DNA from 3 places in the Cellulomonas shaoxiangyii genome. Region 2 is predicted to be linked to each of the others. Evidence: riboswitches for the same ligand, from Rfam matches in the RefSeq annotation. Region 2 holds a riboswitch; each other region holds the start of a gene.
What was found. A riboswitch is a leader RNA that binds a small molecule or an ion and turns the genes downstream of it on or off. The one in region 2 is predicted to bind S-adenosylmethionine.
Positions count from the first base shown of each region.

Region 1: another riboswitch for S-adenosylmethionine. It lies ahead of E5225_RS02755 (aminotransferase class V-fold PLP-dependent enzyme); the one in region 2 lies ahead of E5225_RS01170 (peptide ABC transporter substrate-binding protein).
Region 3: another riboswitch for S-adenosylmethionine. It lies ahead of E5225_RS00470 (methylenetetrahydrofolate reductase); the one in region 2 lies ahead of E5225_RS01170 (peptide ABC transporter substrate-binding protein).

Region 1 covers NZ_CP039291.1:606,889-617,203, forward strand. Annotated here, with positions in the region: gene E5225_RS02740 (competence protein CoiA family protein) at 24-1,208, opposite strand; gene E5225_RS02745 (hypothetical protein) at 1,954-2,925, opposite strand; partial or broken gene E5225_RS02750 (recombinase family protein) at 3,497-3,646, shown strand; SAM riboswitch class IV at 3,693-3,806, shown strand; gene E5225_RS02755 (aminotransferase class V-fold PLP-dependent enzyme) at 3,841-5,295, shown strand; gene E5225_RS02760 (DUF2867 domain-containing protein) at 5,360-5,806, opposite strand; gene E5225_RS18190 (GNAT family N-acetyltransferase) at 5,898-6,989, shown strand; gene E5225_RS02770 (pentapeptide repeat-containing protein) at 7,063-7,665, opposite strand; gene E5225_RS02775 (four-helix bundle copper-binding protein) at 7,731-8,117, opposite strand; gene E5225_RS02780 (MaoC/PaaZ C-terminal domain-containing protein) at 8,478-9,395, opposite strand; gene E5225_RS02785 (3-oxoacyl-ACP reductase) at 9,392-10,315, opposite strand, start outside.
Region 2 covers NZ_CP039291.1:245,637-255,951, reverse strand. Annotated here, with positions in the region: gene E5225_RS01200 (OmpA family protein) at 158-1,882, shown strand; gene E5225_RS01195 (ATP-binding cassette domain-containing protein) at 1,906-2,796, opposite strand; gene E5225_RS01190 (ABC transporter ATP-binding protein) at 2,793-3,881, opposite strand; gene E5225_RS01185 (ABC transporter permease) at 3,878-4,909, opposite strand; gene E5225_RS01180 (ABC transporter permease) at 4,906-5,844, opposite strand; gene E5225_RS01175 (hypothetical protein) at 5,875-6,114, shown strand; gene E5225_RS01170 (peptide ABC transporter substrate-binding protein) at 6,116-7,774, opposite strand; SAM riboswitch class IV at 7,957-8,065, opposite strand; gene E5225_RS18100 (hypothetical protein) at 8,193-8,327, opposite strand; gene E5225_RS01165 (cobalamin-independent methionine synthase II family protein) at 8,414-9,610, opposite strand; gene E5225_RS01160 (M20/M25/M40 family metallo-hydrolase) at 9,818-10,315, shown strand, end outside.
Region 3 covers NZ_CP039291.1:97,937-108,251, reverse strand. Annotated here, with positions in the region: gene E5225_RS00510 (alpha/beta fold hydrolase) at 1-787, opposite strand, end outside; gene E5225_RS00505 (MFS transporter) at 784-2,181, opposite strand; gene fabG (3-oxoacyl-ACP reductase FabG) at 2,329-3,090, shown strand; gene E5225_RS00495 (ABC transporter permease) at 3,110-3,910, opposite strand; gene E5225_RS00490 (ATP-binding cassette domain-containing protein) at 3,907-4,878, opposite strand; gene E5225_RS00485 (TetR/AcrR family transcriptional regulator) at 4,949-5,806, shown strand; gene E5225_RS00480 (DNA-3-methyladenine glycosylase I) at 5,916-6,596, shown strand; gene E5225_RS00475 (hypothetical protein) at 6,650-6,868, shown strand; SAM riboswitch class I at 7,005-7,112, shown strand; gene E5225_RS00470 (methylenetetrahydrofolate reductase) at 7,207-8,316, shown strand; gene metE (5-methyltetrahydropteroyltriglutamate--homocysteine S-methyltransferase) at 8,313-10,315, shown strand, end outside.

The DNA.
Region 1 (10,315 bases), 360 kb from region 2:
GGCGAAACCACCCGCCCGCCCTCTCAAAACCGCGGCGCAGAGTCCTCCCGACGCCACATCCCGTCCTGCAGCCGTAACCACCCGGCGTCAGCCATGTCGACGACCATCGCGCTGGCGACACCTCCGGGCAGGTCCGGGTTGTCGAGCATCGACAACGGCCCGCTTCCGAACAGGTGCAGCGCCGTGTACGCCAGGTACGTTCCGGCCTCGTGCTGCTCCACCGGATACCGAGCGAGCCACCGCCAGATCGGGTGCTCTCGCCCCCACGCAGGCATGTCGAAGTGCACACGCCGCCACTGCTCGGTCGGACGCGGACCGGGCGGCAGCAGGGTCGGTACCGGTGGTCGCGGCGGGGGAGGAGCGGTCGGTCGCGGCCGCGTCATGCGCTCCGCCAGCTGTCGATCCGCTCGGCGCTGCGCCCGCGTGTCCGCATCGGCCTGCGCACGTCGCCGCTCGTCCTCCAAGCGCGCGCGCTCGGCCTCCTCCTCCGCGCGGCGCAGCGCTTCCGCCGCGCGCCGCTCCTGCAGCCGCTCACGCGCCTGATCCAAGCTCGGCGTCCACACCCCGCCCGCCTCCATCCGGCACGCAGGCAGCGCGTTCCACGAGTCGTCGATTTCCACCCCGTCGACCTCGACACCGACGCGCACCCCCTGCACGTCGCGCCCGATCCGCAGGGTGACGCCTTCACGTGCACGCTGCGTGCTCGCGGCGCCATCCGCCGCCGGCCCGAACAGCCACGTGACCTGATCGACCGCGCCGCGGTACCGGTCATCTCGGTCGCGCCACGCCGTGCTGCCAAGGTCCGTTAGCTGCACCTCAAGGGTGTGCTCGACCCCGTTCACCACAACGTGCAGGTCCGCGCGCCCTGCGCCGTCCAACGTGTGCTCGATCGTCGGCACGTAGCCCTGCCCCTGCAGCCACGCCATGAGCTCGCGCTGGTACGCCAGATGCGCGTACGCGCCACCCACGTCCCGCCCGGAACTGAGTAGCGCGCATGGCGAGGCTCCGCGCTTGTGCCGGAAGTAGGGCCCTCGTACCGGCCCTGCCGGCAGCTCCAGTTGCTGGCCGCAGCCTCCTGCCTGGGTCGTGCACCAGAACTGGTGATCAATCCGGAGCCGCAGCGCGTCCTCGCGCTCCGCCGGCGCCACGACGTGCGCCGTCCCGTCGGCACCATCGGTCACCGCATGCCGCAGTTCGTCCAAGGCCATGCCGGTCGTCTACCTGTAGGCGCCGACACATCGACCAGCCGCCCGGGCGGTTTCTCCCGGTACGCGAAGCCGCGCGTCGCGTCTTGTCACCCGGTCAGCGCAGTGCGGCGTGCCGCCGAGCCCGGTTCCGGCGGCGTAGCGCTCGAGCGCTGGATCGCCACTCCGGTGGGCCTCCGACCGGCGGCGCGGGGCGTCGCTGCGGCCCCCCGCTGTGCCGGCGGTCCTCGAGCGCCCGGCGTCGACGTCGAGAACGCCCTTCACGCCTCGTGCGGCGACGCGCCGCGCCGCGGGCCGGTGCCGATGAGGGCGCCTCAACGGCGGCAGATGCCTGCAGCCGGGAGCCAGACCGTCTTGGCCTGCCACCACGGCTAGAGAACTGCTACTGGTCCCGCACGTCCGGCGGCGGTGACATCATCGATGACAACGTTCGTCTCCTTCTCCCCTGGCAAGGTGAGCGTGAGCGTCCGCGATGGCGAGGGCTTCGAGGTCAACGGGTGTGGCCTGTGGCTGGCGCCATCTCACGTGCGCTGACTGCCAGGCGGCGACGGTCGCGCGTGGACCAGGGGACTAGTTCGGCTACGACAACTGCCGAGCGGCGGCCGAAGAGATCGTCGCCGGCCACCCCGCCCCGGCACGTCAGACCCCAGGGCGCAAGGGGCCGAAACCACAGGCCGAATCCGGCGCGGTGGCCGGTCACGCACGACCCGATTTCGTTCGGTGCCCGACGAGCTGCCTTGACGGGGGATCACCTCTTCTCGGTGCGCCCGAGCTCGTAGTACCGCAGACCGCTCATCTTTGTCCCAAATGCTGACTCTTCGATGGACCGATCGATAGTTCGAACCGACGAGCCGCGCTCGACCATCGCCACCAGACGAGTACGTCGGGCCCGGACGTACGGCTCAGCGTCCAGGTCGAAGTACCCGCACAGGGCCCGGCTATACGCATCACTGATCGGCAGCAGCGGCAGCACGAGGGAACGTATCGCTTCGTCGACGTCGTCGCTGAGCCCCATGAGCAGCCAAGGCTTGGCGTGGGCAGCCCCGGAGAATAGTCCATAGAGCCACGGGTCATCCGGCACGTACTTCGCCGCTAGCTGGGTGATGTTGTTCCGTGTCGAGGCTGACTGGCCCGCGAACCAAACCCGACCGATGGCGTCCGTGACTTGCCCATGCTTGTCCGTCGCGCGCTCAACCCGGAACCCGTCTTGGGTCAAGACGCACTCGAGGTCTGCGCGCGCCTGCCGCTTCTCTTCAAGTTCGTCCACCACGCTGCTGCCAAACCGCTCGAGTAAGACAATCGATTCGTTGAGCACCGCCGGTAGAATGCTTGCAGCCCGGGCAATCCGAGTCTCGGACGACGCCTCGGCGTCGAGCAACCAGCAGGTCTGAAGCACCGCTTCCATGATGGCGCGGCTCACCGTCCATGCCGGCACCGGCAGCAGCTTCTGATGACGCAGCAGGAGTAAGAGCGTGTCCGCGTGGTCACGCACAGAGAAGCTCCAACGCTGTACGTGATCGCTCGCCCAAGATAACGCTGCCACCGCACCATCAATGCCCGCGGCACGCTGTTGGTCGACGGCCCACAGCCCGGACCCTGCGCCCTCCGCTGCCGCCGAAGCAGCGGCGAACAACTTCCCGTAGGCGTCGCGTTCTTGCAGGACCACCCTCTCGGCCAGCCGTGCCAACGGGGGACGCACGTCCTCAGCGATACCACCCATGCCGTGAGTATCGGGGAGTCGACGCCAACATCGGGCTGGTACGGCCCTAGCGCGCCGCCAGCCGTGAGTTGGCGCGCGCGTCCATCAGCGCCGCCGGCGGATGGCTCCGAAGGTCCGGTTGCAGGACGGACAACGCCAGCAGTCGCCGTCATCGACGATCGGGCCTGGTCGGGGCGGGTCTTCGGGGTCATGAGCGTTCCTCTCATCGTCGGTCTCGGCGCATGTGACCCATGTGTGGCAGCCGCGGGTGCTGCAGATATGAGCCATCGACCGGACGGCGCAAGAACGCGCGCGCCTCGTAACGGCCCCAGGAGGTCCGTCGCGGGGGAGTGATGTTGGGTGGCGCGTACCGCGTCGCAGACTCGACGCCCCTGGGCGGAGCGAGCTGGGTCACTCGTGTGCTCATGCGAGACGAGGGGTATTGGCGCCCCGTTTGGGGATTGCTCAACGGGACAGTCGCGATGGGCCGCTCGTGGACCACAGCGCCGCGCAGGACACTGTCCCCGAAAGACCCGCCCCCGAAAAGGCCCGGTCAGGGGGAGCTGTACCGGACAGCGAGGGCACGAGCGGACTGCTGATCGGCTATGCCCGGGTCTCGACGAGATCGCAGGATGCGACCGCCCAGCGGGACGCGCTTCGGAGCCTCGGCGTCGATGCCGACCGGATCTACGTCGACCACGGACTGACGGGCAGCAACGTCTCAAAACGAGAGACGATCCGTGCCCCCACGTTGACACCCGCCGGAGGGCGCGCGGATCCTCGTGCCAGGTCATGAGCGCCAGCGCGAAGCCCCGGCTCGCTGGCCGGCAACCCTCCTCCGCGGTGGGGTGCCCCGGGTGACGACCTGGCCGCGCGCCGTCCGGTGCCGGCAAGCGCGGGACCTCCCTTCCGGGTCCCCGGGTCCAGGAGGCTGCCATGACGACCGTCACCGAGCTCTTCGCGTGTGCCGACGAGGCGTCGGGCACCGCGTCCCCGTCCGCCGCGGCGGCGCCCCGCCCCGCCGTCGGCCGCGGTCCCCTGCTCCCCGTGGTGGGCGCGTCCACCACGGTCCCGCTGGTCGGCGGCACGAGCCGCACCTACGCCAACCTCGACTGCGCCGCGAGCGCGCCCGCGCTCGAGTCGGTCGCCGCGCGCGTCGCCGAGGTGCTGCCGCTGTACGCGTCGGTGCACCGCGGTGCGGGCTACCTCTCGCAGGTCTCCACCGCCCTGTTCGAGGCGTCGCGCCAGGCGGTCGCGCGGTTCGTCGGGGCGCGCGAGGACGACGTCTGCGTCGTCACGCGCAACACGACCGACAGCCTGAACCTGCTCGCGGGCGTCGTGCCCGACGGCGGGCGGGTGCTCGTCCTCGACGTCGAGCACCACGCCAACCTGCTGCCGTGGGTCCAGCGGTGCACCGGGACGCACGCGGGGGAGACCCGCACGGCCACCGTCCTGACGCTGCGGCCGACGGTCGCCGCGACCCTCGCCGCGCTGCGCGACGAGCTCGCCCGGCGTCCGTACGCGCTGCTCACGATCACGGGCGCGTCCAACGTGACGGGTGAGGCCCTGCCGCTGGAGGAGGTCGTCACGCTGGCGCACGCCGCCGGCACGCGCGTCGCGGTCGACGGCGCACAGCTCGTCCCGCACCGCGGCTTCTCGCTCGCCGCCACCGGCGTCGACTACGTCGCGTTCTCCGGCCACAAGACGTACGCGCCGTACGGCGCCGGCGCGCTCGTCGGGCGGCGCGACTGGCTCGACACCGGCACTCCGTACCTCGCCGGCGGCGGCGCGGTGCGCGACGTGCGCCCCGACCGGACGCTGTGGCAGCCCGCGCCCGCACGCCACGAGGCGGGCTCGCCCAACGTCATCGGCGCGATCGCGCTGGCGCAGGCCTGCGAGACGCTCGCCGAGCTGCCCACGGGTGCGCTCGAGGCGCACGAGCAGGAGCTGCGCGCGCGGCTCGTCGACGGGCTCACGGGCATCGAGGGCGTGCGCGTCGCCCGCATCTGGCCCGACTCGCCGGACCCGGTCGGCGTGGTCACGTTCACGGTCGCCGACCTCAACCCCGGGCTGGTCGCGGCGTACCTGTCCGCCGAGCACGGCATCGGCGTGCGCGACGGCCGCTTCTGCGCCCACCCCCTGCTCGCGCACCTCGGCGCCTCGCAGGGTGCGATCCGCGCGTCGATCGGCGTCGGGACCACCGCCGAGCACGTCGACCGGCTCGTCGCGGCCGTCGCCGCCCTGGTCGCCCGTGGTGCGCAGGCGGCGTACGAGGTCGTCGACGGCTGCTGGTCGGTCGTCGACGACACGCGCCCGCTCGTCGAGGTGCGCGGGCTGGACCACCTCGCCGCGACGGCGGCCGCCGCGTGCGGGCCCGCCGTCGACGACTGAGCGGGCACCGACGTCGCTGCCACCCGGCTGGTCGTCAGCGTGAGGGCTGCCGCCGGGCCGGTCGTCAGCGCGAGAGCCGCCGCCGCGCCCGGCGCAGCATCGCGGTGACGACCACCGGGTGCAGCAGCCGGACGGGCGCGAAGTAGACCCGCCCGCGCCACCCGTGCAGGCGCACGGTCGTTGTCACCCGCACCAGGCGTGCGTCGGCGTCCACCGCGACCCCGCAACGGAAGTCGAGGTGGACGTCGTCGTGCGCGACGAGCGCCTCGCCGCCGACCACCTCGTCGACGGCGAACGCGGCGCGCGGTGCGGGCGGGATGCGCAGCACCGGCACGAGCGCCTGCCGCAGCGCGAGGGCCGCGAGCACCCAGCGCGGCATCGTCGCGAGCGAGAAGATCTCGCGCGCCCACACCGCCGGGTCTGTCGGCGCGCCGGGCGGCAGCGTGACGATCACCGCGTCGGCGTGGTCAGGAGCGGGCACGTCCCGCAGGGCGATCGACCAGTGCGTCATGCGTCCTCCGTCGTCGGTGGTGCCGCCACGCTAGGGCCTGCCGCCTGAGACGCCGCCGAGTGCGCGGCGGCGCCCGTGGCACGCTGCCGCCGTGGAGCACGACCTCGTCCTGACCGGCCACGGCGTCCGCCTCGTCCCGCTGCGTGCCGAGCACGCGGCCGACCTCCTCGCCTGCACCGACGACGCGGTGTGGCGCGGGATGAGCTCGCCGACACCGCGCACGGTCGCGGACATGGCCCGCGTCGTCGCGACGGCGCTCGCCGCACCGGGCCGGTACGCCTTCGCGGTGCTCGAGGACGCCACCGGCGGCGTCGTCGGGTCGACCTCGTTCTACGACGTCGACCTCACCGCGGGCCGGCTCGAGGTCGGCCACACCTGGTACGCCCCGGCCGTGTGGGGTACGCACGTGAACCCGGCCTGCAAGCTGCTGCTGATGGCGCACGCGTTCGAGGGGTGGGGCGTCGCGCGCGTCGCGTACCGCGTCGACGAGCGCAACCACCGCTCGGTCGCGGCCGTGACGAAGCTCGGGGCCGTGCCCGAGGGGCGGCTGCGGGACCACCGCCTGCGCCCCGACGGCACGCGCGGTGCGTCGCTGTACTTCTCCGTCCTGGCCGACGAGTGGCCGGCCGTGCGGGGGCGCCTGCTCGCCCGGCTCGCCGGGGCCCACGTGCCGGACGACCGCACGCACCTGCTGCTCGTCGGCGGCCGCGCGGGCGTCGGCAAGACGACGGTCGCGTCGGCGGTGCACGACCTGCTCACGGCGCGGGACGTGCCGCACGCGGTCGTCGAGGGCGACGCGCTCGACCTGGCGCACCCGGCGCCGTGGGAGCACGGCGTCGCCGCCGCGAACCTCGCCGACGTGTGGCGCCGCTACCGCGCGCTCGGGCACCGGCGGCTGGTCGTCACCAACACGGTCAGCGTCCTCGAGGCCGACGTGCTCGCCGCGGCCGTCGGTGACCGGCCGCACGTGACGTCGGTGCTGCTCACGGCGGACGACGCGACCGCGCACGAGCGGCTCGGCCGCCGCGAGCACGGGGCGTCGCTGACCGCCCACGCGCAGCGGTCGGACGCCGCCGCGAGGCGGCTGGAGGCGCAGGCGGGCGCCGACGTGCACCGCGTGGCGACCGACGGCCGCACCCCGCAGGACGTCGCCGCGGAGGTGCTGCGCCTCGCGGGGTGGTGAGCGGGCCGGGCCGACGGTCCCCGGCGCCTGACGGCCGCCGACGCCGGCGATCCGGGAGCCGCGTGCGGCGACGTCAGCCGATGCGGATCCCGAGGTGCGCCGCGAGCAGCGGCGCGAGGTCGAGCAGCTGGTCCGACGTGACGGTCGCGCCCGCGAGGCCGCCGACGCCGTCGACCGCCTCCCGCAGCCGCGCGCCGCGCAGGTCGACGTCCGTGAGGCGGGCGTTGCCGACGTCGAGCCGTCGCACGTCGCAGTCGACGACCGTGAGCCGCTTGACGCGCGCGCCCGCCAGGTCGAGGTCCCCGACGGTGACGCGCTCCAGCCGCACCTCCTCGACCGTCGCGCCGCGCAGGTCGAGGTAGTCGATCTTCCCGCCCACGACGCGCACGCGGAGCCACTCGCCGCCGGACGCCGCGAGCGCGCCGAGCCGCACGTCGGTGAGCGTCGTGTCCCGCCACGACGAGGACCGGGCGCGGAGCTCGCCCGCCTGCACCGCCGTCCACGCGGTGTCGAGCAGACGCGCGCCGTCGAGGCGCAGGCCGTCCGCGCGGCAGTCGGTCAGGACGCACTCGAGGAAGCGGGCGCCCGACGCGTCGCGGCCGGACAGGTCGAGCCCGGCGAAGGTCAGGTCGTCGAGGTCGGCGTCGAGCAGCAGGTCGTCGGCGGTCGCGTCCACGGGTCGAGCGTGCCACGCGGCGCCGACAGCGGACGGTCCCGCGACCGGCGATCAGGCCATGGAGGTCAGGCCATGGACGCGAGCAGCGCGCGGCACGCCGCCTCGCACCGCCGGCACGCCTCCGCGCACACGCGGCAGTGCTCGTGCATGCCGACGTGCTGCTCGCACTCGGCGGCGCACTGCCCGCACGCGACGGCGCACGCCTCGAGCAGCGCGGCGACGACGCGCAGGTCGGGCTCGGTCTGCCGGCTGAGCACCGCCGCGGTGGCGGTGCAGACGTCGGCGCAGTCCGCGTCCGACCGGATGCACGCACGCAGGTCCGCGACGTGCTCCTCGCCCAGGCAGGCGTCGGCGCACGCGGTGCACGCCTGGGCGCACGCGAGGCACGCCTCGATGCACGCGACGAGCTCGTCGACGGGGGCGAACGGGTCGCCGGGGTAGGCCTCGACCATCTGCCGGGTGCTGCTCACGGTGCCTCCTCGCGGCCCGCCGTGGCCGGGTGCGGCGTCGGACGACGGGCGTCCCCGCCACCGTAGGGCGGTGCGCGGGCCGGGGCACAGGGTGAGCCCGCCCTGCCCGAGAACGGCCCGATTCGTCGGCGGCACCCCCGGGCGCCCCGCACGCGACCGCTCACACCGTCACGTCACCCCGGTCGCGCCGCCGAAACCGGAGTTCCTGACCACGTCGGGGCCGAGGATCTCCGGTTTCGTGACCTCACCCCCGGTCGCGTCGGCGAACCCGGAGTTGCTGATCACGGCGGGGCCGAGGTGGTCAGGAACTCCGGGTTCGAGCGGGGGATGGGGGAGGGAGGGTCAGGGGAGGGGGTGGATCGAGCCGAGGACGTGGGGCTTGCCCGTGCGGGCGTGCCATGCGGCGAGGTCGTAGCCGCCGCCGTCGGCGGGGCGCGTGCTGACCGCCACGGTTCCGGGCAGCAGGACCGGCTTCACGAACTCGACCGACCACACGAACGCGTCGCCGCGTGCCGCTCCCACGTCCGCGAGCAGCCGCGACGCCGTGTACATGCCGTGCGCGATCGCCCGCGGGAACCCGAACGGCCGGGCGGTGAGCGCGGACAGGTGGATCGGGTTGCGGTCGCCCGACACCGCGCCGTACCGGCGGCCCGTGTCCCCGTCGAGCCGCCACGTGCCCGTGGGGGCCGGCGGCGCGAACGCCGTCCGCTCGGCGGCGGGCTCGTCGACGGCGTCCGCGAGACGCAGCCCGGGTGCGAGGTACGTCGAGACGCCACGCCACGCGACGCCGTCCGCACGATCCGACGCCGCATCCGTCGCGACCTCCACGACGAGGTCCACCTGCGTCCCGCGCGGGTGCGGTCGCATCGCCTCGGCGTGGGCCCGGACGCGCAGCACGTCCCCGAGCACCAGCGGCCGCCGCTGCTCGACCCGGTTGGCCAGGTGCACCATCCCGAGCAGCGGGAGCGGGAAGTCGTCGCGGACCATGAGCGCCGTCGCGACCGGGAAGGCCAGCACGTGCACGTACCCGGCGGGCAGCGCGTCCGTGCCGGGCTCGCCGAGCAGCCGCTGGTAGGCCGTCAGGTGCGCCGCGTCGACGCGCACGCCGTCGACGGCGTCGACGACGTCCGGCAGGGGCCGCTGCACCCGCCGCGAGCCACCACCGCGCAGCGCCAGCCGTGCCGCCCCGGCCGCCCCGCGGCCGTACAGCCCGCCGAGCCCGGGGACGGCGGGCAGCACGACCTCGCGCGCGTCGCTCACCGGCCGACCATGTTCTGCCCGCACACGCGCAGCGTGCGGCCGACGATCCCGCCGGCGGCGGGCGACGCGAGGAACGCGATGGCCTCCGCGACGTCGACGGGCAGCCCGCCCTGCTGCAGCGAGTTGAGGCGGCGCGCGACCTGGCGCGTGACCGCCGGGATGCGCGCGGTCATCTCGGTCTCGATGAACCCGGGCGCCACCGCGTTGGCCGTGCCGCCGAACGCCGCCAGCAGGGGCGCGGTCGCGCGGACCATGCCGATGACGCCGCCCTTGCTCGCCGCGTAGTTCGTCTGCCCGCGGTTGCCCGCGATGCCCGACGTGGACGCGAGCGCGACGATCCGCGGCGCGTCCACGAAGTCGCCGGACGTCAGCAGCGCCTCGTTGATGCGCAGCTGCGCGGCGATGTTCACGGCCAGCACCGACGACCACTTGTCGTCGGACATGTTGGCCAGCAGCTTGTCGCGCGTGATGCCGGCGTTGTGCACGACGACGTCCAGCCGGCCGTGCCGGGCACGCGCGTGCTCGAGGATCCGCTCGCCGGCGTCGGCCGCGGTGACGTCGAGCTGCAGCGCGGTGCCCCGGACCCGGTTCGCCACCTGCGCGAGCTGCTCGCCGGCCGCGGGCACGTCGACCGCGACGACGGTGGCACCGTCCCGGGCCAGCACGTCGGCGATCGCCGCGCCGATGCCGCGTGCCGCGCCCGTGACGACCGCGACCTTGCCCGCCAGCGGCTGCTCCCAGTCGGCGGGCAGCTCGCCCGCGTCGGAGTCCACCTCGAGCAGCTGCCCGTCCACGAAGGCCGACCGGGCGGACAGGAAGAACCGCAGCCCCGCCACGACGCTCGCCGCCGTGACCGGTACGTCGGCCGCGACGACCAGCCCGTTGCCGGTCCCGCCCGCGCGCAGCTCCTTGGCGAGCGA
Region 2 (10,315 bases):
CGGTCGAGCGCGCCCGTGCTCAGCGGTGCGCTCGTGCGACGTCCGGTGCGCTCGTGCGACGTCGGGTGCGCTCCCGCCGCGTCACCCGGACGCCTGACGCGGGCGGCCGGACGTATCCGGCACGATGGGCCCCTTCCCCACCCCCAGGAGCCTTTCCGTGCGCCCGCAGCGTCCCGTCCGTGCCCTCGTCGGCGCCCTGCTCGTCGCCGCGCTCGCTGCCTGCACGGCCGGCGGCTCCCCCGACCCCTCGGCTCCGGCGACCGCGAGCGCCGACCCCGGCCCGCAGCCGGAGGACGTGGTTGCCACCGCCGTGATCCCGGAGGGCGGCGTCGACCTCGAGGTCCGCGTGCACCCGCTCGTGCGTGCGGGCGAGCACGTGGTGCTGACGCTCGACCTGGTGCCCCTGGAGGAGGTGGACGAGGACGACCCCGTGCACGTGACCGGCTTCGGGGTCACGTCGTTCGTCGCGGAGGGCAGGCCGCCCGTCAACGTCCGGCTCCTCGACCTTGCGCGCGACGTCGTCCACCACGTGGGTGCCGGCGCCGACGGCAAGCCCGTGGTCGCACCCGAGCACTGGAACCGGGTGCGCGCCGATCACGGCACGCGGCTGCAGATGCCGTTCGCGGCGCCGCCCGCCGACGTGACCGGGCTGTCGCTGCTGGTCCCGGGAGCGCCCCTGTTCGCGGACGTGCCGATCGTCGACGGCGAGCTGCCGTCCGCCGCGCACCCCGACGACGTGGCCGCCGCCGCCGACGCCGCGGCGAGCGCGTCCGCCCGCCCGACGGGCGGCACGTCGTCGACCGCGACGCCCGACGACGTCGAGCCGCCCGAGGCGCTCGACCTGGACGCCGTCGTGACGGCGCCGACGTTCCCGCTCGAGTCCACGAGCGCCGAGCTGGCGGGCGCGGTGCGCACGACCGAGTCGACCGACCGGGTCGAGGTGACGCTCGGCTCGGACGTGCTCTTCCCGTTCGACTCCGCGGACCTGGCCCCCGAGGCCGCGGACGCCGTCGCGCTCGTCGCGCAGCGCCTGTCCGAGCGCGACCCCGGCACGGTCCAGGTGGTCGGCCACACCGACGACCAGGCGGACGACGCGTACAACCTGGACCTGTCCCGGCGGCGCGCGCAGGCCGTCGCCGACGCCCTCGGCGCGCAGGTCGACGCGGCCGCGTACCCGGCCCGCGTCGAGGGTCGCGGCGAGCAGGAGCCCGTCGCCGACAACGGCACCGACGAGGGCCGGGCGCTCAACCGGCGCGTCACGGTGACGCTGACGTCGACGGTCGTCACGCGCACCGACGTCACGACGACGGGCGAGCTGCCGCCGTTCGAGGCCCTCGTCGGCACGGCAGGCACCCCGCTGCCCATCGCGAACAACATCCGTAAGTGGGAGGTCGACGCGTCGGCACGCCGCGTGCACGGGCACGTCGTGGTCGACCTGACGGTAACGGCCACCGACCAGAAGGACGGCCTCGGCTGGGCCCCGGGCTTCCTGCGCGGCTTCTCCTCGCACCGCGGCAGGGACACGGTGACCCCGCACAGCATCACCGCGCGCGGCTCGGTGCTGCAGGGCGCGACGCGCCTGTTCCCGCTGGACTACCAGGTCGGCGCGAACGACGCGTGGCCCGGCGGCGAGTGGTTCACCGCCTCCGACCTGGACGCCAGCTCGTGGATCGACGGGGGCCAGACGCGGACGTTCTCGTTCGTGTACCCGCGCCTCGACGTGGAGACGGTCGTCTTCCAGGCCGGCACGGGCACCTCGTCCGCCACGGACGACTTCCGCCTCCTCGACGTGCCGGTCGCGGCGGAGGTCGCCGCCGAGGGCACCGCGAGCACCGCGAGCCCCGCGAGCCCCGAGCCCACCGCGACCACCGACGAGAACTGAGCACGGCGCCCCTCGGGGAACACCTACCCGGCGTCGACCGCCTCGCGCACCCACCGGCCCGGACGCACCTCGACGAGCTCGCCGTGCCGCGCGGGTGCGTCGTACGGCAGCCGCGGCCGCGGCGGCGCGTCGGGGTCCGGCACCGGGACCGCCGCCAGGAGGCTGCGGGTGTACGGGTGCAGGGGGTCGCGGTAGACGTCGTCCGCCGGGCCCACCTCCACGAGCCGCCCGTCGTGCATGACGCCCACGCGGTCGCTGACGTGGCGCACCATCGCCAGGTCGTGCGCGACGAACAGGTACGTCAGCCCCCGGTCGCGCTTGAGGTCGGTGAGCAGGTTGACGATCTGCGCCTGCACGGACACGTCGAGCGCCGAGATGGGCTCGTCGCACACGACGAGCCGCGGCTCGAGGACGAGCGCCCGCGCGATGCCGACGCGCTGGCGCTGACCGCCGGAGAACTCGTGCGGGTACCGGCCGCCGACCGCGGGGTCGAGGCCGACCGCGGCGAGGGCGTCGTCGACGCGGGACGCACGCCGGCGCGCGTCCGGCTCGAGGCGCCCGATCTCGAGGCCCTCGGCGACGATGTCACGGACCCGCATGCGCGGGTCGAGCGACGCGTACGGGTCCTGGAAGACCATCTGCACCTCGCGTCGCAGCTGCGACGCGTCGCGCGCGCGGGCCCAGCGGGTGACGTCGCGGTCGCGGTACCGCACGCTCCCGCCCGTCGGCGCGTACAGCCCGACGACGCAGCGCCCGAGCGTCGACTTGCCGGAGCCGGACTCGCCGACGAGGCCGAACGTCTCGCCCTCGTCGACCCACAGGCTCACGTCGTCGACCGCGTGCACGCGCGGCCCGCGCCGGCCGCCGAACGTGTGCACGAGGCGGGACACCTCGAGCAGGTGCTCGCCGCTCACCGGCCACCGCCCGGCTCGACGGGCTCGGTCGGCCGGCCCGCGGGCAGGTCCGCCGACGCGGCGTGGCGCGCCCACCGCTGCGCGACCGCCGGGGGCGGCTCCACCGCGGGTGCCCCCGGTGCGAGCAGCCACGTCGCGGCGCGGTGCGTCGGGGAGACGTCGAAGAACGGCGGCGCCTGCTCGGTGTCGATGCGCACGGCGTAGGGGTTGCGCGGCCAGAACGCGTCGCCGGTCGGCGGGTCGATCATGTCGGGCGGCGACCCGGGGATCGCGAGCAGCCGCCCGTCGGGCTGGTCGGCGGTGGGCAGGGACCCGAGCAGGCCCCACGTGTACGGGTGCTGCGGGTGGCCGAACACCTCCCGGGCGGTGCCGATCTCGACGATGCGACCGGCGTACATGACGGCGACGCGGTCGGCGACGCTCGCGACGACGCCGAGGTCGTGCGTGACGAGGACCACCGCCGTGCCGGTGTCCCGGCGCAGCTCACCGAGCAGGTCGAGGACCTGCGCCTGGACGCGCACGTCGAGCGCGGTCGTCGGCTCGTCCGCGAGCACCACGTCCGGCCCGCACACGAGCGCGATCGCGATGGCGATGCGCTGCCGCTGCCCGCCGGAGAACTGGTGCGGGTACTGGCGGGCGCGCACGGCGGGCTCGGGGATGCCGACGCGCTCGAGCAGGCGCACCGCGGCGTCCCGGGCCGCGCGCCGCGAGAGCGACGTGTGCACGCGCAGCGGCTCGGCGACCTGCGCGCCGATCGTCATCGTCGGGTCTAGGCACGTCATCGGGTCCTGGAAGACCATCGCGATGCCGTTGCCGCGCACGCGCCGCAGCGCCCGCTCGTCGGCGCGCACGAGGTCCTGCCCGCGGTACCGCACGGAGCCCGCGTCGACGCGCCCGTTGGCGGGCAGCAGCCCCGTCACGGCGCGCGCCGTGACGGACTTGCCGGAGCCGGACTCGCCCACCACCGCGAGCACCTCGCCCGCGTGCAGCGTGAGCGACACCCCGCGGACCGCCTGCACGCGCCCCGCGCGGGTCGCGAACGAGACGTGCAGGTCGTCGACCTCGAGGACCGGTGCGGCGCTCACCGGAGGGTCACCCCCCGCGGGTCGAACGCGTCTCGCAGGCCGTCGGCCAGCAGGTTGAACGCGATCATGAGGACCGAGAGGGTCACGGCGGGGGCGAGCATCTGGTGTGGCAGGAACGTGAACGTCTCGAAGCCGGTGTCGAGCAGCGTGCCGAGCGACGCGGTCGGCGGGCGCAGGCCCAGGCCGATGAAGCTGAGGAACGCCTCGAAGAAGATCGCGGTCGGGATCGTGAACATCGTCTGCACGACGATCAGGCCGACCGACCCGGGCAGCACGTGGCGCAGGGCGAGCCGCACGCGGCCGGCGCCGAGCACGCGCGCGGCCAGCACGAACTCCTGCTCGCGCAGCCGCAGCGCCTGCGCGCGCACGAGGCGCGCCATCGGGATCCAACCCGTGACGGCCATGGCCAGCACGATGGTCACCAGGCCGGGCTCCAGCACGGTGAGCATGAGGACGAGCACGACGAGCGTCGGGATGCCGGACAGCACCTCGAGCACGCGCTGCAGCACGCCGTCGACGGCCCGTCCCCCGAGCCCGGACACCAGACCCCACGCGACGCCGATCGTCAGGTCCAGCAGACCGGCGACGAGCGCGATCGTCAGGGAGACGCGCACGCCGACGAGCAGCCGCGACAGCAGGTCCCGGCCGAAGCCGTCGGTGCCCAGCAGGTGGTGCACGTCGGCGGGGACCCCGGCCTGCGCGTACCGGTCGACGCGCTCGCCACCGACGACCGCGGTGCCGTCGAGCCCGGCCACGTCGACGCCCGGCAGGCGCGGCGGCAGGTTGACGCGCGTGACGTCCTGCAGCGTCGGGTCGTGCGGCGTGAACCAGATCGCGAGCACCGCGACCGCGGCGACCACGACGAGCAGCGCGAGCGAGACGAGCGCGGCGGGCCGACGCCGCAGCCGGTGCCAGGCGTCGTGCGAGCGCGCGGGGGCGTGCGGCGCGTCGGGGCGCGGCGCACCGGCCTCGCCGTCGGGGCGCGGGACCGGCGCGAACGCCTCCGGCGGCAGCGCGGGCGCGGTCATCGCCGCACCTCCCCGCCGAGCCGGATGCGCGGGTCGACGAGGCTGTAGAGCACGTCGACGACGAGCACGACCACGAGCAGGAGGGCCGAGTACAGGATGGTCACCGCCATGATCGTCGGGTAGTCGTTCGCCAGCACCGACTTGACGAACTGCTCGCCGATGCCGGGGACCGCGAAGATGTTCTCCACCACGAGCGAGCCGGTGAGCAGCGCGACGGACATCGGCCCGAGCAGCGTGATGAGCGGGACGACGCTGTTGCGCACGCCGTGCCGCCACGCGACCTGCCACGGCCCGAGGCCCTTCGCGCGCGCCAGCTCGGCCTGGTCGGACGCGAGCACCTCCACCATCTCGGTGCGCACGAACCGGGCGGAGTCCGCGAGCGGCGCCATCGCGAGCGCGAGCGTCGGCAGCACGGTCGAGGACAGGTCGCGCCAGCCGGCGATCGGGAACAGCCCGAGCCGCAGCGCGAGCACGTACTGCAGCACCGCGGCCAGCACGAAGCTGGGCACCGAGCGGCCGATCACGGCGAGCACGGTCGACCCGCCGTCGAGCCACGTCCCGCGCCGCACGGCCGCGACCACGCCGAGGACGACGCCGAGGACGGTCCCGACCACGAGCGCCTGCAGCCCGAGCTGGACGGACGGGCCGATCCGCCCCGCGAGCAGCGCGGTGACCGGCTGGTTCTTGAACTGGAAGGAGACGCCCAGGTCACCGGTCAGGAGGTTGCGCACGTAGAGCACGTACTGTTCCAGGAGCGGTCGGTCCAGACCCGCCCGCGCGTCGAGGATGGCGATCTGCTCGGGCGTGAGCTTGTGCAGGTCGACGTAGGGCGACCCGGGCAGCAGGTGCATGAGGAAGAACGTCACGGTGACGACGACCCACAGCGTGAGCGCCATGTACACCAGGCGCCCGCCCACGTACCTCGCCAGGTTCACGACGACCTCCCGGGCGCGCGGCGGTGCCGCGTGAGGGCCGTGTCGGACGTCGCGTTCATCGTGGGTCTGCTGCTCCTGCTCGTCGGCGCCGTGCGGACCATCGGGGCGTCCGGCCAGCTCGGCGTCCTGCGCGGACGCCGGCCCGGTCCGGCCGCCGCACCCGGGCAGGTGCGCCGGGTGCGGCAGCCGCGGGGGTGGTCCCCCTGGGTGCTCGCCGGGGCCGGGCTCGTCGCGGTCGCGGCGCTGGCCGCGGCGCTGAGCCCGTCGTGACTCAGTCCTCCAGGTACGCCGACTTGTACTCGAACGCCGGCCCGGCGGTGTGGAACACCACGCCCTTGAGGTCCGGCGAGCGCAGCAGCGTCGAGCTCTGGAAGTAGATCGGCGTGACGCCCTGGTCGGCGACGAGGACCTCCTGCGCGTGCAGCAGGTCGTCGAAGCGTGCGGCGGCGTCGGTCGCGTGCGTGACCTGCGCGGCCTCGAGGGCGGCGTCGAACTCGGGGTTGGCGTACCCGCCCCAGTTGGTGCCGGCGTCCGACCGGACCAGGCCGAGCTGGCTGGACGGGTCGGCGTAGTCCGCGCCCCACGTGACGAGGTACGCGCCGAAGGCGCCCGAGCCCGTCTTCTCGAGGAAGTTCGCCACCGGGTTGGTGGTGACCGCCAGCGTGACGCCCTCCAGGTTCTCCTGCACCGCGCCCTGCAGGTACTCCGCGACGGCGCGCGTGCGGTCGGACTCGAACGTCTGCAGGTCGATCGCGAGCGAGCTCACGCCGAGGTCGGCGCGCGCCTGGGCCCACAGGTCCTGCGCGCGGGCGACGTCGGTCGTGAGCAGGTCACCGGCGGCGTCGGCGAAGTCCTCGCCGTCGGGGCTCGTGGCCAGGCCCGGCGGGACCAGGCCGGTCGCGGGGGTCGAGCCGTCGGCCAGCACGCTCGCCGTCAGCGCCTCGCGGTCGATGACGAGCGAGATCGCCTCGCGCACGCGCGGGTCCGCGAGCACCGGGTCGGCGTGGTTGTAGCCGAGGAACGCCGACGTCGCGGTCGTGTCGGCGACGAAGCCGGGGTCGGCCTGCTCGGCCTGGACCTGGGCGCCCGCGATCGCGACCTGGTGGACCTCGCCGCTCTTGTAGAGGTTGACCGCGGTGGTCGTCTCCTTGACGACCCGCACCGCGATCGAGTCGAGCCGCACGGACCCGGCGTCCCAGTACTCGTCGTTGCGCTCGTACGTCCAGTCGGTCCCGATGCCGGGGCCGGCGAAGTCGGCGAGCACGAACGGGCCGTTGTAGACCGCGTGCTCGGAGTCGGACGCGAACGCGTCGCCCTGCTCGGTCACGTACGCCTCGCTGACCGGGAAGAACGGCACGACGGCCAGCATCGAGGGGAAGTACGCGACGGGCGCCGCGAGCGTCACGACGAGCGTGTGGTCGTCGGTCGCCTCGACGCCGAGCTGGTCGGGCTCCTGCTCGCCGGCGATGATCGCGTCGGCGTTCAGGATCGTCCCGTAGTACTTCTGGTTCTCGCCTGCGTTGTCGAGGCCGACCGCCCGCTGCCACGCGAACACGTAGTCGTGCGCGGTGACGGGGGTCCCGTCGGACCACGTCGCGTCGGGGTTGAGCGGGATGGTGTACGTCAGGCCGTCCGCGCTGACCTCCGGGAGGTCGGCTGCGCCGGCGGGCACGGGCTGGTTGGCCTCGTCGAGGCGGTACAGGCCCTCGTAGACGTTGTTGACGACGATCGCGGAGTTGGAGTCGATCGCGAGCGGCGGGTCGATCGTGTTGAGCTCCTGGGCGACGACGACGGTCGCCTCCTGGACCGTGCCGCCGGCGGCGGCGGTCCCACCGGGCTCGGGGTCGCCGGTGGTGGTGCAGGCGCTCAGCAGGAGGGTCGCGGCGGTGAGGGCGACGAGCCCGCGGACGAGGGGACGACGGACGTTCATGGGGACCTCGGGGAGGACGCGCGGCGGCTCGCCCGCGCCGCGGACGGCGGAGCACCGGCCGCAGGGGGGCCGTGGGGACGACGGCGCGGGGGCGCCGTGGCTCAGCGGAGGAGGCCGCTCACCAGCCGGTACAACAGGACATCGCGCACGCTCCTCGAGTCGCTCACCAGCGCCCCGGTCCGGGGCCGCACTTGCCCTCCGGGGGAGGGCCCGGTCGTCATCTGGAGCACCCCGTCGCGGTCGGAGGGTTGCTGCCCGGCCAGCCAGAGCTTGTCGCCGGAACTCAGGACCTGTCCGGAGTATAAGCACGCACCCGCCACATGCTGGACGGGCGCCCAGCACGTGACGGGTGCGCGGCGTGCGTCACGCGGTGCGCAGGTCAGGGCCGACGCCCGTCCCCCGGGGCATCCCCCGTGGGTCAGCTCGCGAGCACGAACACGATGCCGAACACGGCCCCGAGCACGACCACGACGCCGAGCCAGACCAGCACCCGTGCGAGCTGCCGCGTCCGCCGCTCGTCGCCCCAGGGCTCGTGGTGCCCGTCGCCGCTCATGCCGTCGCCCCCGCCGTCATGCCCCCACCCTGCGCGCACCGACGCCGCGCCGCACGCGGGCGCCGGGCGGGCGGTGGTCGGTGGCGTCAGCCGAGACGGGCGCCGGCGATGCGGGCGCCCTCGGTGAGCGCCTCGAGCTTCGCCCACGCGATCTGCGGGTGGACGCGCCCGCCGAGCCCGCAGTCGGTCGACGCGACGACGTTCTCCGGCCCGACGCGCGCCGCGAACCGCTCGATCCGCTCGGCGACGAGCTCGGGGTGCTCGACGACGTTCGTCGCGTGCGACACCACGCCGGGCAGGATCACGGCGCCCGCGGGCAGCGTCACGTCGTCCCACACGCGGTACTCGTGCTCGTGCCGCACGTTGGCGGCCTCGAACGAGAACGCGCCGGCGTGCACCTGGAGCATGGTGCCGACGATGTCCCTCATGGGCAGGTCGGTGGTGTGCGGGCCGTGCCAGGAGCCCCAGCACAGGTGGAACCGGATGCGGTCCTTGGGCAGGTCGCGCAGCGCGTGGTTCAGCGCCTCGACGCGCAGCGCGGTGAACGCGAGGTAGTCGTCGACGGACGGCTCGGGCTCGATCTGGTCCCAGTTCTCGGCGATCGACGGGTCGTCGAGCTGCAGCACGAGGCCGGCGTCGAGGATCGCGACGTACTCCTCGCGCAGCACGTCGGCCCACGCGAACAGGTACTCGCGGTCGGTCGCGTAGTGCTCGTTCGCGAGGCGCGCGGCCGACCCGGGCGCGATGGAGGTGAGGAAGCCGGTGGAGACCCCGGCGGCGTCGAGGGCCGTGCGCAGGTTCGCGACGTCGGCGGCGATGGCCGCCTGGCCCGTGTACGTCAGCGGGCCGGTGGCCTTGGGGAAGCCGGTCGGCGCCTCGCCCGACATGACGCCGGACGCCGGGTCGCGGTAGGCCTCGGTGAAGCGCTGCTGGTCGCGGCGGTGCAGGAAGCCGGTCGTGCGCAGGTCGCCGGGGGACGAGAGGTGCTGCTCGGTCGCCCACGCCATGGACGTGTCGAGCTCGAGCCCGCCGGTCCGCTGGAACGAGTACGACCACCATGCACCGAAGTCGAGGGCGCTGCTCATGGCCTTGCCGTACTCGCCGTCGCCGGGGACGGTGATGCCGAGGTCGACCTGGCGCTGCACGAGCGCGACGACCTGGTCGCGCAGGAACTCGTCCCAGTCGGGGCGCTGCTCGCCGGCGGCGCGGGCGGCGTTGGCGGCGATGAGCTCGGGGGTGCGCGGCAGCGAGCCGGCGTGGGTCGTGGCGATGGGGGTGGTCACGGCTCGGGATGCTACGTCGGCGGTGCCGCGGCCCCGCCGACGGTCCACGGCACGCGCCCGCAGCGGCCCGCGTCACAGAGTCGTAACGCGGAAGTCATCCAGGGTGGTGACGTCGCAGGCCTCCGGCGCCTACGTTGGGCGGGCGACGTGACCATCGCGGCCCGGCCGACCGGCCGGCGCCCCTCACCGTGGAGAAGGGGGCACCTCGTGTCCGCTCGACGTCCCACCACCACCCTCGCCGGCGCGGTCGCGCTGACGCTCGGGGTGACGGCACTCCTGGCACCACCCGCGGCGGCCCACGGCAAGGGCGGCAGCGCCGAGCGCTTCGCGCAGAAGGTCAGCTCGCGCGCGGTCCTGCGCCACCTCGACGCGTTCCAGCGCATCGCGGACCGCAACGACGGCAACCGCGCCGCGCTCACCCCCGGCTACGAGGCGAGCGCGCAGTACGTCGAGCGGACGCTGCGCCGCGCCGGCTACCGCACGTGGCGCGACCCGTTCACGTTCGACCGCGAGGTTGTCGACGCCGCGACGCTCACCGTGACCGGCGGCGCGGCGTACGAGGTGGACCAGATGGCGTTCTCGGTCAACACGCCCGAGGGCGGGCTGACGGCCCCCGCCGCGATCCCGGACGACCCGTTCGGCTGCACCGCCGAGGCGTGGGGCGACGCCGACCCGGCGGGCGCGATCGCGGTCGTCAGCCGCGGC
Region 3 (10,315 bases), 150 kb from region 2:
GCAGCGGCACGCCGATCTCCAGCCCGCTCGCCACGCGCCGCTGCCCCCGGCGCACGGCGGCGAGCCACCCGGCCCGCACCGGCACGCCGTCGGGACGCTTCAGGTCGGTGTCGAACTCCCACCGTTCGCGCATCCGCCCGGCGTACCGCGACGGTGCGGCCGAGACGACGCGCAGCGGCGCGGTGCGGGCGAGCGGGCGCAGCGCCTGGTCCTGCAGGGGCGTCACCCACGACCGCTCGACCGAGAGGAAGGGGCTGTTCAGCACGACGGCGTCGGCACCGCCGCGGACCCGGTGCGCGTGCGCCCACAGCGCGGCGACGAGCCCGCCCGTGGAGTGCGCGTGCACCACCACGGGCAGTCCCGGCCACAGGGACCGGGCCGCCGCGACGGCGCGCGTCAGGTCGGACGCCTGCTCGCGGAGGTCCCCCTGGTAGTGCGGCACGTCGCCGGGGCGATGCGACCGCCCGGCGCGGCGGGCGTCGAGCGCGAGGAACGCCCAGCCGGCGTCGCGCACGGCGTCCGCGAGGTGCGACTGGAAGTAGTAGTCGTTGTAGCCGTGCAGGTGCACGACGACGCCGCGCGGTGCGGCCGGCGTCTCGACGGGCCGCACGAGCGTGAGCACGGGCGCCGCGCCGCCGGCGCGCACGGCCGGCCAGGACGGCCCGCCGGACGCCGGCCACCACCCGGCGAGGGTCCGCACCTCGTGGCCGGCGAGCAGCGGGTCCGGGGACCAGCCGGCCGCCACGTCCCCCGCCGCGCCCGGCCCCGCTCCCGTCGCTCCCGTCACGCGTCCATCGTCGCCGTCGCCACGTCCCGCCGCCCGTCGACGCCGAGCCCGCGCGGGAACCGCACGGGCACGAACAGCAGCAGGCCCACGAGCAGCACGGCCACGATCCCGAGCACGCCCCAGTACTGCTCGCCACCCAGCGCGATGGCCACGGAGAACGCGGCCGGCGCGAGGAACGTCGCCGCCCGGCCGGTCGTCGCGTACAGCCCGAACAGCTCGGTCTCCCGCCCGGGGTCGGAGAGCCGCGCGAGCAGCGCGCGCGACGCCGACTGCGCCGGCCCGACGCACGCGGACAGCACGAGCCCGCCGGCCCAGAACGCCGGCGCGCCGAGGTCGTGCAGCAGGAAGACGGCGGTCCCGGCGACGACGAGGACGGCGAGCGACCACGCCACGACCCGCCGCGGACCGTACCGGTCGTCGAGCCAGCCGGCCCCGATGGTCGCGGCGCCGGCGACGACGTTCGCGGCGATCGCGAACAGGATGACGTCGCCGGGCGAGAACCCGAACGTGCCGGCGGCGAGCACGCCGCCGAACGTGAACACGCCCGCGAGCCCGTCGCGGAACACGGCGCTGGCGATGAGGAACCGCAGGGTCGAGCGCCGGTGCCGCCACAGCTCGGCGATGTGCCGCCCGACGGTCCGGTACGCGCCCACGACGCCCACGCGCTCCGGCGCCCCCGGGCGGCGCTGGTCGGGCACGGCCACCAGCACGGGCACCGCGAACACGAGGAACCACACCCCCGCGATGAGCATCGACACCCGCACGTCGATGCCGCCCTCGGACCCGATGCCGAACCAGCCGACGTCCGGCTGGATGAACCCGACGTAGAGGATGACGAGCAGCACGATGCCGCCCACGTACCCGGCGCCCCAGCCGATGCCGCTGATGCGTCCGATGGTCGTCGGGGTGCTGATCTGCACGAGCAGCGCGTTGTAGGCGACGCCCGCGATCTCGGCGGCGATGGTGCCGACCGCCAGCAGCAGCACGCCGAGCCGCACGGCGTCGGCCATGCCGCCCTCGACCGGCCGGACGAACCACAGCGACAGCATGCTCAGCCCGACGACCGCCGACGTCACACCGAGCAGGAGCCGCCGCCGGCCGCCCGCGTCGGCCAGCGTGCCCAGCGCCGGTGCCGTCAGCGCGACCAGCACGCCCGCGGCGGCGAGGCCCCACCCGAGCCACTGGCTGTGCAGCGCCGTGACGGCGTCGACGTCGGCGCCCGGCTCCGCGAACGACGAGCCCGTGAGCCAGACGGTGAAGACGAACGTGGTCACGACGGCGTTGAAGGCCGCCGACCCCCAGTCCCACGCCGCCCAGGCCACGACCTGACGACGGACGACGGGCGGCTCGGCGACGGGCGAGCCGGCGGGGACCTCGGCGGTGGGGTGGGCCATGCCGGGAGCGTAGGGCGCGGTGCGCCGGCCGGCGTGCCGGCGTGGCGAACGGGCGACGCGCGGCGCCGTCGCGCCGGGGTGCGGTGCGGGCGCGCGTGCGCGACAGTCGAGGAGGACGGCGTCCACCGCCGCGAGGGAGGGCCGGTCATGGCCGCACTGCTCGAGGGTCGCACCGCACTGGTCACCGGGGGGACCCTCGGCATCGGGCGCGGCATCGCGGAGACGTTGGCGGCGCACGGCGCCCGGGTCGTCGTCACCGGTCTCACGGAGGACGAGTGCGCCGACGCACGCGCGCGGGGCGCGACGGCCCACGTCCTCGACGTGCGGGACGCGTCCGCCTGCCGCGAGGTCGTCGAGCGGGTCGCGGCCGACCTGGGCGGCCTGTCCGTGCTCGCCGCGAACGCCGGCATCTACCCGCAGGCGCGCGTCGCGGACATGACCGACGAGGACGTCGACCGGATCGTCGACGTCAACCTCAAGGGCACGATCCACGCCGTGCAGGCGGCGGTTCCGGCGCTCACAGCGTCCGGCCGCGGCCGGGTGGTGGTGACGAGCTCGATCACCGGCAACCTGACCGGCTACCCGGGCTGGGCCCACTACGGCGCGACCAAGGCCGCGCAGCTGGGGTTCGTGCGCACGGCGGCGATCGAGCTGGCGCGCGCCGGGATCACGGTCAACGCCGTGCTCCCGGGCAACGTGCTGACGCCCGGGCTGCGCGCGCTGGGCGAGGACTACATGGCGCGCATGGCGCGGTCGGTGCCCCTGGGCTTCCTCGCGGAGCCCGAGGACATCGGCGCGGCGGTCGCGTTCCTCGCGTCCGACGGTGCCCGGTACGTGACGGGGCAGGGCCTGGTCGTCGACGGCGGGCAGACCCTGCCCGAGTCCCCCGAGGCGCTCGCCGAGCTGTAGGCCGCGCCCGGGGCGGGCGTCAGCGCCGGCGGCGGAACAGGGCGCCGGCGACGACGCGCGCCACCACGAGCAGGGCCCCCCAGGACGCGACCGCCGCGACGGCCGCGCCGTCGGCCGGCAGCCCGAGGAGCAGCCCGCGCAGGGCGTCGGCGGCGGGTGTCACCGGGTTCACCGCCGCCAGGGCGGCGAGCACCGACGGCATCGTGCCGACCGGCACGAAGGCGCTGGAGACGTACGGCAGGAACATGATGACGAAGGTGAACCCGCTGGCCGCCTCCGGCCCGGACGCCACGAGCCCGATCGCGACGGCGACCCACGTGAGGGCGAGCACGTACACGAGCAGGACGCCGAGCGCGGCCAGCCACCGTCCGGCGGACGCGTCCGGGCGGAAGCCCACGAGCAGCGCGACCGCGACGACGAGCGCGGTGGACACGACGTTGCGGGCGAGGCTCGCCGCGACGTGGCCCGTGAGCACGGCGCCCGCCGGCACGGGCATGCTGCGGAACCGGTCGACGATCCCGTTCGTCATGTCGCTCGCCACGTCGACCGCCGTGGTCGCCGCGCCGTACCCCGCCGTGAGCAGCACGATCGCCGGCACGACGAAGTCGACGTACGCCATGCCGGAGCTGATCGCGCCGCCGAACACGTAGACGAACAGCAGCAGCAGCACCACGGGCAGCAGGACCGCGAGCAGCAGGGTGTCGAGCTGCCGCGTGGACCGCCGCAGGCTGCGTCCCACGAGGGCGAGCGTGTCGCGGAGGACGTCGCCGGGGCGCGGCGGCGCGGGCACGGGGCGGGGCGTCAGGTCGACGGCGGTCATCGGGGCTCCTGGGCGGGCGGGACGAGGGCGGGCGGGGCGGGGGCGGCCGGGGCGGACGCGGGCGGGACGAGGGCGGGCGGGACGGCGCGCGGCCCGGGGCGGGCGTCCTGGCCGGTGAGGGCGAGGAACGCGTCGTCGAGCGTGGGGGTGCGGACCTGCCAGTGCACGACGTCGAGGGCGCGCTGCTCGACGTCGGCGAGGATCCGGCGCACGTCCGCCACCGAGCCGTCGGTCGCCGTGCGCCGCGTCGTGCCGTCCGCGAGCACGACCTCGACGTGCGCCGAGCCGACCGCGGACTTGAGGCGTGCGGCGGTGCCCTCCGCGATGACGACGCCGCGGTCGATCACCACGACGCGGTCGGCGAGCGCGTCGGCCTCCTCGAGGTACTGCGTGGTGAGCAGGACCGTGCCGCCCGCCGCCGCGACGGACCGGACCACGTCCCACAGCGCGTTGCGGCTGCGCGGGTCGAGGCCGGTGGTCGGCTCGTCGAGGAAGAGCACCTGGGGCCGGCTCAGCAGGCTCACGGCGAGGTCGAGCCGGCGGCGCATGCCCCCGGAGTACGTGCGGACGGTGCGGCGCGCGGCGTCCGTCAGGTCGAACAGCTCGAGCATGTCCGCGGCGTCCCCGCGCACCTGACCGCGGGGGAGGTGCGCGAGCCGCGCGGCGAGGCGCAGGTTCTCCTCGCCGGTGAGCAGCTCGTCGACGGCCGCGTACTGACCGGTGAGCGAGATCGCGCCGCGGACACGGGCGGCCTGGCGCACCACGTCGAACCCGGCCACGCGGGCCGCGCCGCCGTCGGGTGCCACGAGCGTGGACAGGATCCGCACCACCGTCGTCTTGCCGGCGCCGTTGGGCCCGAGCAGGCCCACGACCTGCCCGCGGTGCGCGGTGAGGTCGACCCCGTCCAGGACGGCCCGCCCGCCGTACGCCTTGCGCAGCCCGCGCGCCGCGATCATCGCCTCGTCCATCGCCGCCTCGATTCTGTGTATGCCGCACACTCGTTGTGTATGTCATACACAGTCATAGGATCGGTCGTCAATGGACCAGCACACGGACGGCGCCGCGCGCCCCGAACCCGACCGGCGCGCCGAGGGCCCGGCGGGCGAGAGCCCCGTCGCGCCCGCACCGCCGGGCGAGCCCGCGGGCCTGCCTCCCGACGTCGCCGTCCTGTGGCGACGCCCCGCACCCGGGCGGCGCGGACCGCGGCCGAGCCTGTCGCTCGACGGGATCGCGGACGCCGGCGTCGCACTGGCGGACGCCGAGGGGCTCGAGGCCGTGTCGATGGCGCGGGTCGCGCAGTCGCTCGGCTTCACCACGATGTCGCTCTACCGGCACGTGCGCAGCAAGGACGAGCTGCTCATGCTCATGGTCGACCGGGCTGCCGGGCCGCCGACGCCCGTCGGGCCCGAGGCGGGCGACTGGCGGGCGCGCCTCGAGACCCTCCTCGAGGCTCAGCGACCCACCCTCGCCGCCCACCCGTGGTTCGCGGACCTGCCCGCCGTGCTGTTCGCGCTGGGCCCGAACCGGCTCGCGTGGATGGACGCGATGCTCGCGTGCCTGGAGGACACGCAGGTGCCCGAGGCCCACAAGGTCGAGGCGGTCGGCGTGCTCGCGAGCCACCAGCTGGACTGGGCGCGCCTCGAGAGCGCCTACACCGCACGGCAGCGACAGGTGGCCGCCGCCGGGGGTGGGCAGGGCGACCCCGACGCCCTGATCGCCCGGCTGGTGTCGCCCGACGAGCACCCGGCCCTCGCGCGGGCCGTGGCGGGCGGCGCGTTCGACCGGCCGGCCGGCGAGCCGACCGCCGAGCCGACCGACCGCGCTGGGCTCGACTTCGGCACCACGATGATCCTCGACGGGATCGCGGCGCTCGTCGCCCGGTCCGCACGGCCGTGACGCGCGGCGGCGGGCACCGAGCCGCCCTCAGCCCGCGGCGTCGCGCCGGCGCGCACCGGGCGCCAGGACGCGCGTCGACGACGTCACCGGCGCCAGGCAGGATCCCGGCATGACGCCACCGACGCCGGACGCCCCGACCGCCGCGCACGCCGACCGGCCCCTCGTCGCCGGCCGCTGCTTCGGCGACGGCGACCCCCTGTACGCCGCCTACCACGACGACGAGTGGGGCGTCCCGGTGCACGACGAGCACGCGCTGTACGAGCGCCTCGCCCTCGAGGCGTTCCAGTCCGGGCTGGCCTGGATCACGATCCTGCGCAAGCGGCCCGCCTTCCGCGCGGCCTTCGCCGGGTTCGACCCCGAGGTGGTCGCACGGTTCGACGAGTCCGACGTCGCGCGCCTGCTCGCCGACGCGGCGATCGTGCGGAACCGGGCCAAGATCGAGGCGACGGTCGCGAACGCGCGCGCGACGCTCGCGCTGCACGCGGCGGGCCGCACGCTGGACGAGGTGCTGTGGTCGCACGCGCCCACCGGCCCGCGCCCCCGCGCCACGACGTGGACGGACGTGCCGGGCCGGACCCCGGAGTCGGCCGCGCTCGCGCGTGAGCTGCGCGCGCTCGGCTTCCGGTTCGTCGGCCCGACCACCGCCTACGCCGCGATGCAGGCGTGCGGCGTCGTCGACGACCACCTCGCGACGTGCCCGGTGGTGGCCTCCCGGGCGCGGTCGGGCGGCGGGGACCGGACCGCGGCGGACGGGACGGCCCCGGGCCACGACGCTGCTCCGGCGGGGTGACACCGCGCCCGGACGGCTCACCCGGACGCGCGGCGCGCACTAGGGTGCCGGGCATGGCGGAGCAGCGGGACGGCCAGGGGCGGCACGACGCCGTGCGCGCCGCTCAGGACGCGTGGCAGTCGTGCGCGACGCCCGACCCGGGCGTCCTCGAGGCCGTGCAGGACGGCCTCCTGTCGGTGCCCGCCGGCTCGCCCACCGCCTGGTACGGCGTACCGCGGCCGCGCCATCCGCGCGACCAGCGGGCGCAGTCGCTGCACCGCCGCGAGCGCTGACACCACCCCCGACCCCGGACCCCGCTCCCCGGCGCACCCGCCCGTCGTCCCAGGCGCACGACCGCACCGCGGAACCGGTCGTCTCACCCAACGGTCACCTCTGTCCGCCATCCGGTCACGCTGGATACGCTCCCCTCGACCATCCAGAGCGGCCGAGAGACCTGGCTCAGCGACGCCGCAGCAACCCCCCTCCACGTTGAGGGTGTGGGTGCTTCCGCCAGGAACGATGGAGTGACGATGAGCGTGCCCACCCACGCCGCCGACCCCTCGGACGGCCCCGCGCCGGCCGGGGACGCCGGCGCAGCCCCTCCCGGCCGCACCTCGGCCGGGACCGCCCGATGACCGCCGTGACCGGGACCCGGCCACCCGCGGCGGCGGTCGAGGCCCCGCCGCGCACCGCCCGCCGGCGGAGCGAGCCGGCCGCCGCGCTGGACCGGCCGACGGTGTCCTTCGAGCTGTTCCCCCCGCGGGACCTCGACGCGGCGCCCCGCCTGTGGCGGACCGTGCGCGAGCTCGAGGCCGCCGAGCCGGACTTCGTGTCCGTCACCTACGGCGCCTCCGGCCGCACGCGGGAGACGACGCGCGCGCTCGTGACGCGCCTGCTGCGCGAGACGACGCTGAACCCGATCGCCCACCTGACCTGCGTGGGGACGTCGCGCGAGGAGGTCGCCACGATCGTCGAGGAGTTCCTCGACGAGGGCGTGCGCTCGTTCCTCGCGCTGCGCGGCGACCCGCCCGCGGGGCAGACGGACTGGCAGCCGCACCCGGACGGCGTCGACACGGCGGCCGGGCTCGTCGCGCTGCTGCGCGAGATCGAGCGGCGGCGCTGCGCGGGCAGCCCCGCACAGGCGGTCCGGGCGCGCGTGCGGCCGCTGTCGGTGGCCGTCGCCGCGTTCCCGCGTGGCAACCACGCCACCGGCGGCACGCGCGAGCAGGACGTGCAGGCGCTGCTCGCGAAGCAGGAGGCCGGTGCCGACTTCGCCATCACGCAGGTCTTCTTCGACGCGGAGGCGTACCTCGGCCTGGTCGCCGAGGCGCGGCGCGCGGGGGTCACCATCCCGATCGTGCCGGGCATCATCCCGACCACCGACCCGGCGCGTCTCGAGCGCGTGCAGGAGCTCACCGGGGTGCCCGTCCCGCGCACCCTCCTCGACCTGCTCGGCTCGGTCGACGACCCCGCCGAGCGCCACCGGCGCGGCATCCGCGCGAGCGTCGACCTGGTCAACGGCGTGCTCGACGGCGGTGCGCCGGGCGTGCACGTCTACACGTTCAACAGGCACGAGGCAGCCCTCGACCTGCTCGAGGGCGCCGACCTGCGCGGCGGCCCCCCGGCACCCGGCCGTGCCCCGGCGGACCGCGCCGCGCCCACCCGTCCTACGACGTCCCCCGAGCCCGCCGGCGACCCCGCCGCCGTGCCCACCACCACACCGCGAGGTATCCCGTCATGAGCACCACCGTCACCCCGACCGCCGCCCCGGCGTTCCCCGCCGGCTCCGTGCTGGGCTACCCGCGCATCGGGCCGCGCCGCGAGCTGAAGAAGGCGCTCGAGGCCTTCTGGGCCGGCCGCACCTCCGCGGACGAGGTCGAGGCCGTGGCCGCCGACCTGCGCCGGCGCACCCGCACGCGCCTCGCCGAGCTCGGCCTCGCGACGGACGCCCCGGCGATCCCGAGCGCGTTCTCGTTCTACGACCACGTGCTCGACGCCGCCGCGCTCGTCGGCGCGGTCCCCGCGCGCTTCGCGGACCTGCAGGACGCCGACGGCCGCCTCGACCTCGCCGGCTACTCGACCGTCGCCCGCGGCCGCGGCGACGACCTCCCGCTCGAGATGACGAAGTGGTTCGACACGAACTACCACTACCTCGTCCCCGAGATCGGCCCGGGCACGGCGTTCCGCTACGCCAGCGACCGGCCGGTGGCGGAGTTCGCCGAGGGCCTCGCGGACGGCGTGCTCACGCGTCCCGTCGTGGTCGGCCCGGTCACGTTCCTCGCGCTGTCCAAGCCGAGCGAGGACGCGCCCGCGGGCTTCCACCCGCTCGACCGCCTCGACGACCTGCTGCCCGTCTACGCACGCCTGCTCACCGAGCTGGCGGCGGCCGGTGCGACGTGGGTGCAGCTCGACGAGCCGGCGCTCGTGTCCGACTCCGTGGGCGTGCCCGCCGAGGCGCTCCACGAGGCGACGACCCGCGCCTACCGCGCGCTGGCCACCGAGCTCGCGCGTCCCGACCGCCCCGCGATCCTCGTCGCCGCGCCCTACGGCGACCTGGGCCCCGCGCTGCCGGTGCTCGCCGCGACGGACGTGGACGGCATCGCGATCGACCTGGTCCGGGGCGAGGCGCCGACCGTCGTCGTGGGCGGCCTGGCGGGCAAGACGGTCGTCGGGGGCGTCGTCGACGGCCACAACATCTGGCGCGCCGACCTCGACGCGAAGCTGGCCGTGCTCGAGCGGCTCGAGACCCTGGCGGCGCGCGCGGTCACGGTGGGCACGTCGACGTCGCTGTTCCACGTCCCGCACACCGTCGAGGACGAGCCGGCGCTCGACGCGACGCTCGCGTCCTGGCTCGCGTTCGCCGACGAGAAGGTCCGCGAGGTCGCCGTGCTCGCCGAGGGCCTCACCGAGGGGCGGGAGGCCGTGCACGAGCAGCTGCTCGCCGCGTCCGACGCCGTGCGCAGCCGCGCGAGCGCCCCGGGCGTCGTGCGGCCCGAGGTGCGTGAGCGCGCCGCCGGCCTCACGGACGAGCAGTTCCGCCGCGGCCCGTTCGCCGAGCGCAAGAGCGCCCAGGCCGCACGCCTCCGGCTGCCCGCGCTGCCGACCACGACGATCGGCTCGTTCCCGCAGACGCCGGACATCCGCAGGGCCCGCGCGGCGTTCGGCAAGGGCGAGCTCACGGCCGAGCAGTACGAGGACGAGATGAAGGCGGAGATCCGCCGCGTCGTCGAGCTGCAGGAGCGGATCGGGCTGGACGTGCTGGTGCACGGCGAGCCCGAGCGCAACGACATGGTGCAGTACTTCGCGGAGAACCTCGACGGGTTCGCCGTCACGCGCAACGGCTGGGTGCAGTCGTACGGCTCGCGCTGCACGCGCCCGTCGATCCTGTGGGGCGACGTCTCGCGGCCCGCGCCGATCACCGTGGCGTGGTCGACGTACACGCAGTCCCTGACGGAGAAGCCCGTCAAGGGCATGCTCACGGGCCCGGTGACGATCCTCGCCTGGTCGTTCGTCCGCGACGACCAGCCGCTCGGCGACACCGCGAACCAGGTGGCCCTCGCGCTGCGCGACGAGATCGCGGACCTCGAGGCCGCCGGCATCGGCATCGTCCAGGTGGACGAGCCGGCGCTGCGCGAGCTGCTGCCGCTGCGCGAGAAGGACCACGCGGCGTACCTCGACTGGTCGGTGCGCTCGTTCCGGCTCTCGACCGCCGGCGTGCGCCCCGAGACGCAGATCCACAC